DNA from 4 places in the Chryseobacterium sp. YR221 genome. Region 4 is predicted to be linked to each of the others. Evidence: riboswitches for the same ligand, from Rfam matches in the RefSeq annotation. Region 4 holds a riboswitch; each other region holds the start of a gene.
What was found. Region 4 has a riboswitch for cobalamin ahead of B8967_RS14290 (TonB-dependent receptor plug domain-containing protein). Riboswitches for the same ligand answer to the same signal wherever they lie in the genome.

Region 1 (3,217 bases), on a different contig from region 4:
CGGATGATTTTACCATCCTGTCTCTGTTCCATGATATGTGCACTCCATCCTGTAACTCTTGAAATTACGAATAATGGCGTAAACATCAGCGTAGGTACTCCCATTAAGTGGTAAGATACCGCAGAGAACCAATCCAGATTAGGGAACATTTTCTTTTCTTCCCACATAATGGTTTCCAGTCTTTCAGCAATATTAAAAAGTAACATATCCCCCGCTTCTTCGGAAAGTTCTTTAGCTACTTTTTTGATCACTACATTTCTTGGGTCTGAAATGGTATAGACCGGATGTCCGAATCCAATGATCACTTCTTTGTTGGCAATACGCTGCCTGATGTCGCTTTCTGCTTCGTCCGGAGAATGATAACGGCTCTGAATTTCAAAAGCTACTTCATTGGCACCCCCGTGTTTAGGTCCTCTTAATGCTCCAATAGCTCCTGTAATGGCAGAATAAATATCGGAACCTGTACCTGCAATAACACGGCTTGTGAATGTAGAAGCATTAAATTCATGTTCTGCATACAGATTCAGAGAGATCTGCATTGCTTTTGTCCAGGAATCGGAAGGTTTTTTTCCATGCAGTAAATGAAGGAAATGACCTCCGATAGTATCATCATCTGTCTCTACATCAATTTCTTTTCCGTTGTGGGTATAGTGGTACCAATACAAAAGGCCTGAGCTGAATGATGCCAGTAATTTATCGGCTATATCTCTGGCTCCCGCCATATTATGATCATCTTTTTCCGGCTGAATACTACCGATAGCAGATACCATTGACCGCATAACGTCCATTGGATGTGCTGCAGCAGGGATACTTTTTAAAATATTTCTTACAGAATGTGGCAGCCCTCTTAATGATTTTAATTTTGCCTTATAATTTTTCAGCTGTGCTTCGGTAGGCAGATGCCCATAGATCAGTAGGTAAGCTACTTCTTCAAACTGCGTTTTTTCTGCAAGGTCCAAAATATCATATCCTCTGTAGTGCAGGTCGTTTCCACTTTTTCCGACACTGCAAAGTGCTGTATTGCCGGCTGCTACTCCCGAAAGCGCGACACTTTTTTTAGGTTTGAAGGTAGGTTCATTATTTGTTGACATCATTATTCTTTTTAAAAAGGTTATCTAATTTTTGTTCATAATCATGGTATCCAATACTTTGGTAGAGTTCTTCTCTGGTTTGCATGGTATCTATCACATTGGCCTGGGTACCCTCTTTACGGATATGTTCATAGACATTTTGAGCGGCTTTATTAGCTGCGCGGAAAGCAGAAAGCGGATAAAGAATCAATCCTACTCCCGCGGTCTTCAATTCTTCAACAGTATACATGCTGATCATTCCAAATTCTGTAATATTGGCCAATACAGGGATCCCTGTAGCATCTACAAATTTTTGATAGTAGCTCAGGTCCGGCACTGCTTCTGCAAAAATGAAATCGGCACCAGCCTCCTTATAGGCGATAGCTCTTTCCAGTGTTTTTTCTAATCCTTCATTAGCAAATGCATCCGTTCGTGCTCCGATAACAAAATTTTCGTCGGTACGGGCATCTGCGGCAGCTTTCAGCCTGTCTGTCATTTCTTCTTTACTTACAATTTCTTTTCCGGGACGGTGCCCACAACGTTTGGCTCCTACCTGATCTTCAATATGTAAGGCTGCAGCTCCAGCTTTAATCAGAGATTTTACTGTTCTGGCTACGTTAAAAGCCGACGGACCAAATCCCGTATCAATATCCACCATAAGGGGGAGATCACAGATATTGGTGATGCGCTGAACATCTGTTAATACATCTTCCAGGGTAGTAATTCCCAGATCGGGAATTCCTAAAGAACCGGCGGCAACACCACCTCCCGAAAGATAAATTGCATTAAAACCTGCCTGCTGTGCCAATAATGCATGGTTGGCATTAATAGCTCCTACAATCTGGAGAGGTTTTTCTTTCTGCATAGCCTCGCGGAATCGTAACCCGGGAGACTGCATACTTTCATTCTTAATCATTTAATATCTATTGTTTTGTTAAAAATTTGTTTTGGTGTATGGGGTTGCTGATAAAAGCAATAGGAGTTATTGATGTATAGGAATACCTGATGATAACGGATAACGATGAACAGAAATTAAATCTGTGTTGAAAGTTTTTAGCAAAACCTTATTGATCCCAAGGAATGGACTGCTCTTTTCCATTATAAGCCAGTTACTGATTCTTACATAGCGATTATATGTTTGCATTCTTCAACTTTTTAAATGATAAAATCCTTTTAAAAAGCTCTTGCCAAACTTCACAATGCCTGATGGGAAATAAAAACTATGGAAAGGGAAATACGAATGAGCTTATAGACATAATGAAAAGGCACACGGCCACATTACAACTATCTCAAAAAAATAACTTACGAAAAAACAGCGCACAGTTATCTATATCGTATCATACCTGACTATAAGCTTCAGATCGCGAAAGCATCGTCAATTCGAAATAGGCAGGTCTCCTGACTTGTAACAGTTTTTATCATCCTTCCCATTTACCCAGGTAAACAGTGGACATATATTGATAAAAACCTTCATGTTACTTACAGTTGCGCGACAGTTCGTGATTTGCACACGATTCCCTTTTAATACACAGCTAAGTGTAACCAGTTTCGGTTGATAAAGAAGGTGTTAAGAACTCCTTGGTGGTAAATATAGCCATTTTATTGAAACAGCCGCATGGGGATTTGTTTTTTATTATGAAAAAGCTTTAAATCATTGAAAATATGAGGGATATTTTATCTTAATATTCTTTTTTTAAGGCTGAATTCGGACTGATTTCAGAGAAATTTATAATTTTTTTAACACTAAAATTATGTTGTAAATAGGAAGTATTTGATAAGCCCGTGATTTTATTTCAAGACTAAGGTTAATTATGTGTTACATTAAAATTATTTTTTCAACGCTTTATACGGAATGATGTGAATATCATTTGTCCCAATAATTTTAAGAAAAGATATGATCCTGAAATTCAACAATAGGTCTCATATTTAAAAATCGACATTTCAAAGGTCTGAATATACGTTTGGATCACAAAATAGAAATATGATGTACATAAAATCAGTTTTTTTGTAATCAGATTCACATACGATGGCGAAGGAAAAACTAAGCTTTAAAAATAAACTGGTATTTATCTTTTTAGGATTGGGAACATTGTGTTTAGCGGGAGTTCCGGTCCTTTTCTTTGTGGATTTTCCCAATAAAGCATCCA
Region 2 (3,217 bases), on a different contig from region 4:
AGTTGAGGCTGGCAACGAACTTCCAGGGTAAAGTAATAGGAGTTTCTCTGAAAGACCGTGCTTCTATTCTTCCGGCAGGACATACGCCGAACGGAGCTTTCTGGTTTGACGACAGTACCGGGAACTTTATTACAAGTACATGGTATATGAAGGAGCTTCCACAATGGATCCAATCATTCAATGCTCAGAATTTACCTGAAAAATTGGTGGCTAACGGTTGGAATACCTTACTTCCAATCAATCAGTATACAGAAAGTTCACCCGACAATTCTTCATGGGAAGGTCTATTGGGAAGTGCCAAAACACCTACATTCCCATATACCAATCTGGCGAAAGATTATCAGACAAAGAAAGATAATATCCGTTATACTCCTTTTGGAAATACATTGACATTAAAACTGGCTGAAGCTTCTGTAGAAGGAGAACAGTTGGGTGGAGACAATATTACAGACTTCTTAGCGATCAATTTGGCTTCTACAGATTATGCAGGTCATAAATATGGGCCGAATTCTATTGAGGTTGAAGATGTTTATATCAGACTGGATCAGGATTTGGCTCAGTTTTTCAGCTACCTGGATTCAAAAGTAGGAAAAGGGCAGTATACTGTTTTTCTTTCAGCTGACCACGGAGGAGCTCATTCTGTAGGATTCCTTAAAGAGCATAAAATTACTACAGGCTTTTTTGGAGAAGGAATGGAAAAAAATCTTAATCAGAAACTGAAAGAAAAATTTGGGGCTGATAATTTAATCAATGCTATAGACAATTATCAGGTGTATTTTGATAGAAAAGTATTGACAGATGCTAAACTTGAACTGGATGATGTGAGAAACTTTGCGGTAAAAGAGCTTGAAAAAGACCCTACGGTTTTATATGCTGTTTCTGTAGACAGAGTTCAGGAAGCCAGCATTCCGGAGCCTATCAAACAAAGAATCATCAATGGGATCAACAGACAGAGAAGTGGAGATATTCAGTTAATCTCTCATGACTCTATGCTTCCTCCTTATTCTAAAACAGGAACTACACACAGTGTTTGGAACTCTTATGATTCCCATATTCCATTGATTTTTATGGGTTGGGGAGTTCAGCATGGGGAAAGCAATAAAGAATACCATATGACAGATATTGCACCTACGGTTTCTTCTTTATTGAAGATCCAGTTCCCAAGTGGAAATGTTGGAAATCCAATTACAGAAGTGATGGGTAAATAATCAAACAACATCAGTATATATAAATGGCTGCCTTCAACTATTGAAGGCAGCTTTTATTTTTATAGTATTCATAAAGGTCAGGTTTTATAAAGGGTTTTTATGTTTGAATTTTTCTACACCTTATTCATACGCCTTCATTTTTCACCCGGTATTTCACTTTTTGTCCAATACATTTAAAAAGCTATCTTTGCAAAAATTATGGTTTCCAATATATTGGAATGAAAAGGGAATCGGGTGGAACTCCCGGACTGTCCCCGCAACTGTAAATCGCAACAAAAGTTTCTGTAAAAAACCACTGTGTAAAAACGGGAAGGTACAGAAGGCGAAAGTCAGGAGACCTGCCAGAATAATAATCAAAATATATATTGCTTTCGGAGGAAGAGTAAATTAGTATGGATATAAAAAGATCTTTAGTACTGCTTTTTTCGTCTTATGGCTGCTTTCTTTTTGGACAAGAGAAGGCCTTAGATACTATTTATATATTCGACAGCCAGATGAACAAAGTAAAGCTCTTCCATCACGTAACGAATATTACCAATGAAGATGCTGAAAAAAACTCGACTAACCTTTCCGAATTACTGAGATTTCAATCTTCAGTCTATATCAAAGAAAATGGACGTGGTGCTGTTTCTTCACCTTCTTTCAGGGGGACTACCGCCCAGCAGACTGCTTTTGTATGGAATGGAATTAATATTAACTCCAGTTTTTTAGGACAAGGAGATGTCAATAATATAGCCTTGTTTGGATATGACCAGATCGGAATTAAACCTGGTGGAGGTAGTGTCATTTACGGCAGTGGTGCCATCGGGGGAAGTATTCATTTGAATAACAGCCTTGATTTTAATAAAGGGTTCCATGCTGTTCTGTTTTCAGAATTTGCATCTTTTAATACTTATAATAATGTTGTTAAAGGTTCTTACAGCAATGATAAGTTCAGCTTTAAAGTTTCCGGAAGCCATTCAATAAGCCAGAATGATTATGAAGTAGAAGAAGCGGGCGGAAAGAGGTATACGAATGACAACGGAAAATACTATAATACCAATTTCAATATAGCAGCAGCTTACAAAATTGCTCCCCATCATCAGATCTCATGGATATCAGAGACTTTTAACGGAAAGCAACATTATCCTGTTCGTTTTGGTGACCTGGAAACCAAGACAAAGTACCATACCCAGAATTTCAGAAACCTGATGGCCTGGGATTGGAATACTACGCGTTTCAGCAATTCATTTAAAGCAGCCTATACCGAGGAAAATTTTGAGTATTTTGGAGATATTGCAGGACCAGAAACCAGTGGAGGTGCCGGAAAGAATTATATTTTAAAAAATGATTTCAATTACTTCCTCAATTCAAAATGGAATATCAATATTATCGGGGAATTTCAAGTGAATAAAGGTAAGGGCGAAGGAAGTTCAAAAATAGGTGATATCAGTAGAAATGCTGGATCTATTGCCGGATTACTTCGTTATTTTCCTACCAAAGATTTAAGGTTTGAAGCCGGAATCAAGAAAGACTTTGTGGAAGACTTCAGCTCGCCGGTCTTATTTTCTTTTTCAGGAAAATGGAATGCCAACAAATGGTATGATGTAGGGCTAAGTATTTCAAGAAACTTCAGAGCTCCTTCATTTAATGATCTTTACTGGACTCCAGGAGGAAATCTGGATTTAAAACCGGAAACTTCTTATCAGTTTGAATGGAGAAACCAGTTTAAATTAGGAGACTTTAAATTATCTGTAGCTCCTTACTATATGAATATCCGTGATATGATCCGGTGGCTTCCAACAGCTTCAGGATATTACGGAGCGACCAATACCAATAGAGTAGAGTCTTATGGAGTAGAGTCTCAACTGGAATTTGAGAAAAAGTTTGGAAAGCATATGTTGAAATCAAATCTTGGATATTCTTATACAAAATCCAAAGACCTTGATGTTCAGAAACAGCTGATGTATGTGCCTTTCCATAAATTTACAGGAGGTATAGACTACCAATATGATTTTGTGAAGGTATAT
Region 3 (3,217 bases), on a different contig from region 4:
AAGGAAAACGTTCTGCTCTTAAGCATTCAAGAGTAATGATTCACCAGCCTTCAGGAGGTGCACAAGGGGTTGCTTCTGATATGGAAATCAACTTAAGAGAGATGTTGAAATTAAAGCAGGAGCTTTATGAGATCATCGGACATCACTCAGGACAAACTTATGAGTGGGTTGAAAAATCGTCTGACAGAGACTACTGGATGACTTCTGAAGAAGCTAAAGGCTACGGAATGGTAGATGAGGTTTTACAGAGATCAACAGAGAAAAAATAATCGATGCTGGAAATCGGAAAAAACGCACCAATACGGTGCGTTTTTTTGTTTTATAATTGTATGAAAAAGTATTTCATATATGATGTTCTATTTCTTGATGATCTTGTGGATGGTTGAAGTATTTGCTGTTTTCATCTCAACAAAATAAATTCCGGCAGCCAAAGAATGAATATCAATCTTTGTGGATTGGGAAGTGATTACTTTTTGACCTAAAGAAGAATAGATATTGATTTCCGTATATTTTTCAGGAGATTCAATCTGAATAAAATGACTCGCCGGGTTAGGATGAATACTGAATTTTTTCTTTGTGGCAGAAGAAACACCCAATGTGGAATCGGCTGCTTCCGTAGGGGTAAATGGTCTTCTCTGTCCGAAGCTTATACCCATCCAGTCATTATTGGCTAGCTGAATCTGAGAAATTTCAGACTTCTTTTGCCAGCTTGAGAGGTCTTTTCCTTTATATAATTTCCAACTGTCCGCTCCAGTGGCGTTTCCGGTAAAATTATTCAATGACAGAGCAGAAATCTGGCTGTTTGATGAGGTGAAATTAAAATAAGAGGCTTGAGACTGGATCAGTTGTAAGGCCTGCTCAGCAGTGATGCTTCCGTTATATTTAATTCCAAACACAAAAGAATCTGCATTTCCGTTTGACTGATTGGTACCAAAATCAACCACTACCAAACTTTTATTGGTTCCTGTTCCTATCCAATTGGTGATTTGCGAAGATGCATACCATTGAGAGCTGTAAGCGGGTACAGGAGTAGATGGCGGAGTGTCGATCTGGACATCATCAGATCCATAGGTAATACCAAACCATAGCCCGTCTGTTAAAGTAACAGAACCTGCACCATTATTGTTATTAGACATATTTTCCGCACTTGGTCCGAACCATGGTATCCAGGAATCATCTGTGCCTGGAGCATGATGGTTATAGTTGAAACTGTAAAGAAATCCTGAAAGAATATCAGCTTCCATTTTAGGCTCTGCCGCAACAATAGCATTGATCATGTCTTCTGCCATTAGATTATCACCGTCAAAACGATATCCCCATGCATAAGAAGTAGGAGAATTAGTATCGTTAAAATCTGCAATGAAATAGGCCTTCTTTGAACCTGTTCCTACCCAAAACTTAATGTCGTTCTCTGTAAATTGGGCAGACAAAAACTGCATAAAAAGCAGTAAGAAAAAAAAATAGATTTTTCTCATGATATAATTAAATTAAAGTTTTATTCCCGAAACTTACCTACAGGAGAAGTGGTTATACTCACGATCCCTGAAGTGGCAATGGATAAGGCAGGTCTCCTGGCTTGCATCCTATAGCACACCTTCCCGGATCAGGAATCCAGTGGTCGTATTGTGCTATAAGTAAAACAGCTTACAGTTGCGGGTACAGCTCAAGAATTGAGTTTTATTCTCACTTGATTCCCTATTAATGAACAGTGTTCAACCTTAAAACGTTGCAAATATATCATATAAATTTTTGTATCCTGTTTTGTGAATTATATTTCAGTTTTTATATTTCTCCTGAAGCTGAATAGCTTTTAAAGGGTTGTTTTTTTTGAATTGATAATTAAATTAAAGATCTTGTTAGGTTTTCGGATTGAAACCAAAAGTTTTACTGTTTATATTAAATTCATTTTCATGGTTCCATTGTTAAAATACAATTATCATTATATTCAAGATCAGTTTACAATCAATTTATATTTTCGCAGCCATAAAAGAGAATATGAAAAGACTGCTACTATCTGCATTTGTGTTAACGGCGCTGGCATCCTGTAAAGATGATGACACCACCAGTAACCAGGAGATTAATTATTCTAAGCTTCCACAGGAATTTGCTTTTTCAAAATTGGCTACTATCAATGGAGTAGATGTGATCAACGGAGGATTTGGATCCGGAGCAGCGGCCCATCCTACAAGAAAAGGAGAATTCTATGTCATTACAGACCGTGGTCCGAATACAGACTACTTAAGCGGTAAAAAATTTCTTGCCCCTAATTTTACCCCAACGATTATGCATTTTAAGATCAATGCTGAAGGTAATATTGAGGTCATTCAATATATTAAACTTAAAAATCCGGCAGGGCAGCCTATCACAGGACTTCCAAATCCTATAGGAATGGGGAGTACCGGTGAAGTAGCTTATGATGCTTCAGGAAATGTGTTAGGAACAGATAAATATGGTCTGGACAGTGAAAGTATTGTTGCCGCTCCAGATGGAACATTCTGGGTTTCTGATGAATATGGTCCGCATATCGTTCATTATAGTGCAGAAGGGGTAGAAATGGAAAGGATAAGCCCGATTGGAGTGAATACGGGAACAAGAAAACTCCCTGCAGTTTTAGCCAAAAGAAGGGCCAACAGAGGTATGGAAGGACTTTGTATCACTCCGGATGGAAGAACGCTGGTAGGAACAATGCAGTCGATGATGCTGGTTCCCACTAAAGCATTGGCAACCAATACCACGTTAACAAGGATTGTAACATTCGATATTATCACAGGGCAGACGAAACAGTATTTATACAAACAGGATGGTGGAGCTTCTGATTCGGTTTGTGATATTACTGCATTAAGTAATAATGAATTCCTGGTGATTGAAAGAGATGGAAATTTCGGAACACAGGGAGGAATAAAAAAAGTATACAGAATCAATGTATCCGGAGCTACAGACGTCAATGGAACAGATCTGGCAGCGGTAGACGGAATGAAAATTAATAATAAAGCTTTGGAACAGAGTACCTGGGATGAGATTACGAATGCCGGAATAAAACCTGTTTCTAAAAGCCTTGCAGTAGATCTCGTAGCGAAACTGGGCTATGAGCATGATAAGTTTGAAGGGATTGTTTATTTAGGAAATAACAAACTGGCTGTTTTCAATGATGATGATTTTGGAGTGGTAGATGATGGAAACGGAAACCCTAAAGCCAAAATTCTTCCTAAAACAGGGA
Region 4 (3,217 bases):
CAATAGTAGATCATAAAGCCCCTAAAATTACTGTTAAAGCAGATTTTGATAAACTGTTGACAGGTAAGATCAACACGATTGTACTGGTTACTGGAACTGGATCGGATGGGAATGCCACTCCGAATATCCATACGGCCAATCAAATGGTAAAATTTGTGGATAACCTTGGCGGAAACGGATCCGGTGATATTTCAGGAATGTTTTCAGTGACTGGTGTTGAAAACTAGATTCATCTCTGTTGTAATGAAAAAAGGAGTAAGCATTTTAGCGATTTTTATATTGTTAATATCTTGTAATAACGATTATTATGAGCCTGTTTCTTATGATAATCCTCAAGTATCACTCAATATTCCTTTTGGCTTTCCGGAACTAAATAATTCGGTGAAATCTAATATGCCTACAAAATATGGAGTAGAGCTGGGGGAGAAGTTATTTCAGGATAAAAAACTCAGTGCAGATAATACAATATCCTGTTCCAGCTGTCACATTCAGGGAAATGCTTTTGCCGATAACAATGCGCAGGCGGTAGGTATTGAGAATAGACTAGGCTTACGGAATGTACCGGCTATTCAGAACATGATGTTTTTGAATTTTTATAATTGGGACGGGAATATTCTTCAACTGGAAAATCAACCGCTGGTTCCTATTATCACTCATGAAGAAATGGGTTCTTCTATTTTGGAGGTGATTGGCAAAATAAAGACTGATCTTATGTATAGAGATTTATTCAGAAAGGCATTTGGAGATGAAACCGTTACTGCGGAAAGAATTTATAAAAGTATTGCACAATACGAGTATACACTGATTTCTGCCAATAGTAAATACGACAGAGTAAGACGAAATGAAGGAGAGGTTTTTACAGGAAACGAAGCTCAGGGATATCAGACCTTTCAGCAAAAATGTGCAAGCTGTCATAGTACAGAACTTTTTACCGATCAGAGCTTTAGAAATATCGGTTTTCCTGTGAACCCCAATACCAATGAGGCCGGACGTGGAAGAGTGACGGGTCTTCCGGGAGATTATATGAGCTTTCGGGTGCCTTCATTACGAAATGTAGAACATACAGCTCCTTATGGAAGTTTTGGACAGTTTCCAACTTTAAGAGCCGTTCTTGATTATTTTGATAAAGGTGTTCTGGATGCCGATAATCTTGATCCGGTCTTTAAAAACAATGGAAACAAAATTCCTCTCTCAGAGCAGGAAAAGACTAATCTTATCTTATTTATGAAAACCCTGAGCGATCGTGAATTTGTGAAAAAATAAGTATAGATAAGAGCAAAACAATTCAACAGAATTGATGATTGAAGTTCATGAAAAATCCCGTTAGAAAATAACGGGATTTTTCATGTTTATGTATTGATAATCATTTTATTCTGCGTTGTATTGTATCTGACCGGAATTTTATATCTTTGCCGAAATTTGGCGAGCTGTAAAAAGCTCTTAAAAGGGAATCCGGTGAAAATCCGGAACAGACCCGCTGCTGTAAGCTCCATACCAAAGTTTTTGAAGATTATATCCACTGTTTTTTTAATGGGAAGGATTTCAAAAATGGAGTAAGTCAGAAGACCTGCCAGAATAAATAAACGTTTGACGCTTTCGTGGAATAAAGCTTTAGGACTACAATGATTCTGTGCAGTACATGCTGTGCTTTGTCATTGCTTTCTAATATCCATTAGCGTCATCATTATCCCTGAATGAGCTAATGGTGGCAAAACTGACTACATCTCAACTTCATAAAGTTGTTTTCACAATATTTGTGTTAACATCACAATTCTTGTTTTCTCAAATAAAGAAAAAAGACACCTTAAAGGAAGAAGCTATTAAGGCTGTCAATATTTACAAAAAGAACTTTAAAGAAATTGTTCCTGCTCAGGTATTGCAGGGAGAAGAGCTTGAAAGACTGAACAGCCACTCTGTGGCAGATGCCTTACGGTACTTTTCCGGTGTTCAGATCAAGGACTACGGTGGAATAGGAGGGCTCAAGACCATTAATATCCGAAGTATGGGAAGCCAGCATGTAGGGGTTTTTTATGATGGCATTCAATTGGGAAATGCTCAGAACGGTCTTGTGGATCTGGGAAGATATTCTTTGGATGATCTGGAAGAAATATCATTATACAACGGTCAGAAAAGTGAGATCTTTCAGCCCGCCAGGGATTTCGGATCATCAGGTTCTATTTATTTGCAGCCTAAAACACCTGTTTTTACCGGAACACGAAAAACAAATCTTGTTTTGAGGGCAAAAAGTGCATCAATTGATTTATTCAATCCTTCTTTCCGTTTAGAACAGAAACTATCACCAAGAATTTCCACAAGTTTTAGTGCTGAATTTCTGCAAAGTGATGGTATTTACAGATACCGGTATGCAAAAAAATATCCTAACGGAGAGCCTGCCTATGATACAATAGCTAAAAGAAGAGACTCTGATATTAAAGCCAAACGTTTTGAAACCTCTTTGAATGGTACTTTAAATAATGGAAGCTGGAATATCCGTGGCTATGGCTATATTTCCAATCGGGGTGTTCCTGCTCCTGTTGTGAATAGCCGTTTTGACGGGCGAGGGGCAAGAATGTTTGATGAGAATTATTTTGTACAGGCCAACCTGAGGAAAAAGCTTTTCCCTAAATTCGAAACTCAGCTTAAAGCAAAATTCGCTTACGATTATACCCGTTTTCTTGATACGGTACAGTCTCAGTTGGTTAAATATTCAGATAATACCTACATTCAAAGGGAGCTGTATATTTCATCTTCCAATTTATATACAGTGAATTCCCATTGGGACATTAGCTTGAGTGCAGATTTCCAATACAATAATCTGGATGCAGATCTATATCAATTTTCTTATCCTACCCGGTATACCACATTGGTGGCTTTGGCTACGACCTATCAATGGAACAGGTTTAAAGTTTTAGGAAGTCTGTTAGGTACTTTTACTTTTGAAGAAGTGGAACGAAATAAAAGACCTGAGGATAGAAGTGAATGGACTCCTGCTATTTTTATGAGCTACCAGCCGGCTATTGTTCCGGAGCTTACCTTTAGAGCTTTCTATAAAAAGATTTTCAGACTTCCCACCTTCAATGATCTTTATTATACCAATATCGGAAGTACTTTTCTAAAGCCTGAGTTTACGACGCAGTATGATTTGGGGTTTACCTATCAGAAGAAATATAATCATCCTGTCTTTAAAGCTTTTTATGCCAAGGTAGATGGTTATTAC

Region 1: another riboswitch for cobalamin. It lies ahead of prpB (methylisocitrate lyase); the one in region 4 lies ahead of B8967_RS14290 (TonB-dependent receptor plug domain-containing protein).
Region 2: another riboswitch for cobalamin. It lies ahead of B8967_RS05670 (TonB-dependent receptor plug domain-containing protein); the one in region 4 lies ahead of B8967_RS14290 (TonB-dependent receptor plug domain-containing protein).
Region 3: another riboswitch for cobalamin. It lies ahead of B8967_RS11170 (T9SS type A sorting domain-containing protein); the one in region 4 lies ahead of B8967_RS14290 (TonB-dependent receptor plug domain-containing protein).

Annotation. Positions count from the first base shown of each region.
Region 1 is NZ_FWXM01000001.1:456,140-459,356, forward strand. It holds gene prpC (bifunctional 2-methylcitrate synthase/citrate synthase) at 1-1,091, opposite strand, end outside; gene prpB (methylisocitrate lyase) at 1,078-1,986, opposite strand; cobalamin riboswitch at 2,441-2,632, opposite strand; gene B8967_RS02120 (transporter suffix domain-containing protein) at 3,097-3,217, shown strand, end outside.
Region 2 is NZ_FWXM01000002.1:150,301-153,517, reverse strand. It holds gene pafA (alkaline phosphatase PafA) at 1-1,208, shown strand, start outside; cobalamin riboswitch at 1,391-1,569, shown strand; gene B8967_RS05670 (TonB-dependent receptor plug domain-containing protein) at 1,601-3,217, shown strand, end outside.
Region 3 is NZ_FWXM01000003.1:458,434-461,650, reverse strand. It holds gene clpP (ATP-dependent Clp endopeptidase proteolytic subunit ClpP) at 1-269, shown strand, start outside; gene B8967_RS11170 (T9SS type A sorting domain-containing protein) at 357-1,475, opposite strand; cobalamin riboswitch at 1,544-1,736, opposite strand; gene B8967_RS11165 (esterase-like activity of phytase family protein) at 1,996-3,217, shown strand, end outside.
Region 4 is NZ_FWXM01000004.1:426,898-430,114, forward strand. It holds gene B8967_RS14280 (MbnP family protein) at 1-227, shown strand, start outside; gene B8967_RS14285 (cytochrome-c peroxidase) at 244-1,263, shown strand; cobalamin riboswitch at 1,404-1,590, shown strand; gene B8967_RS14290 (TonB-dependent receptor plug domain-containing protein) at 1,775-3,217, shown strand, end outside.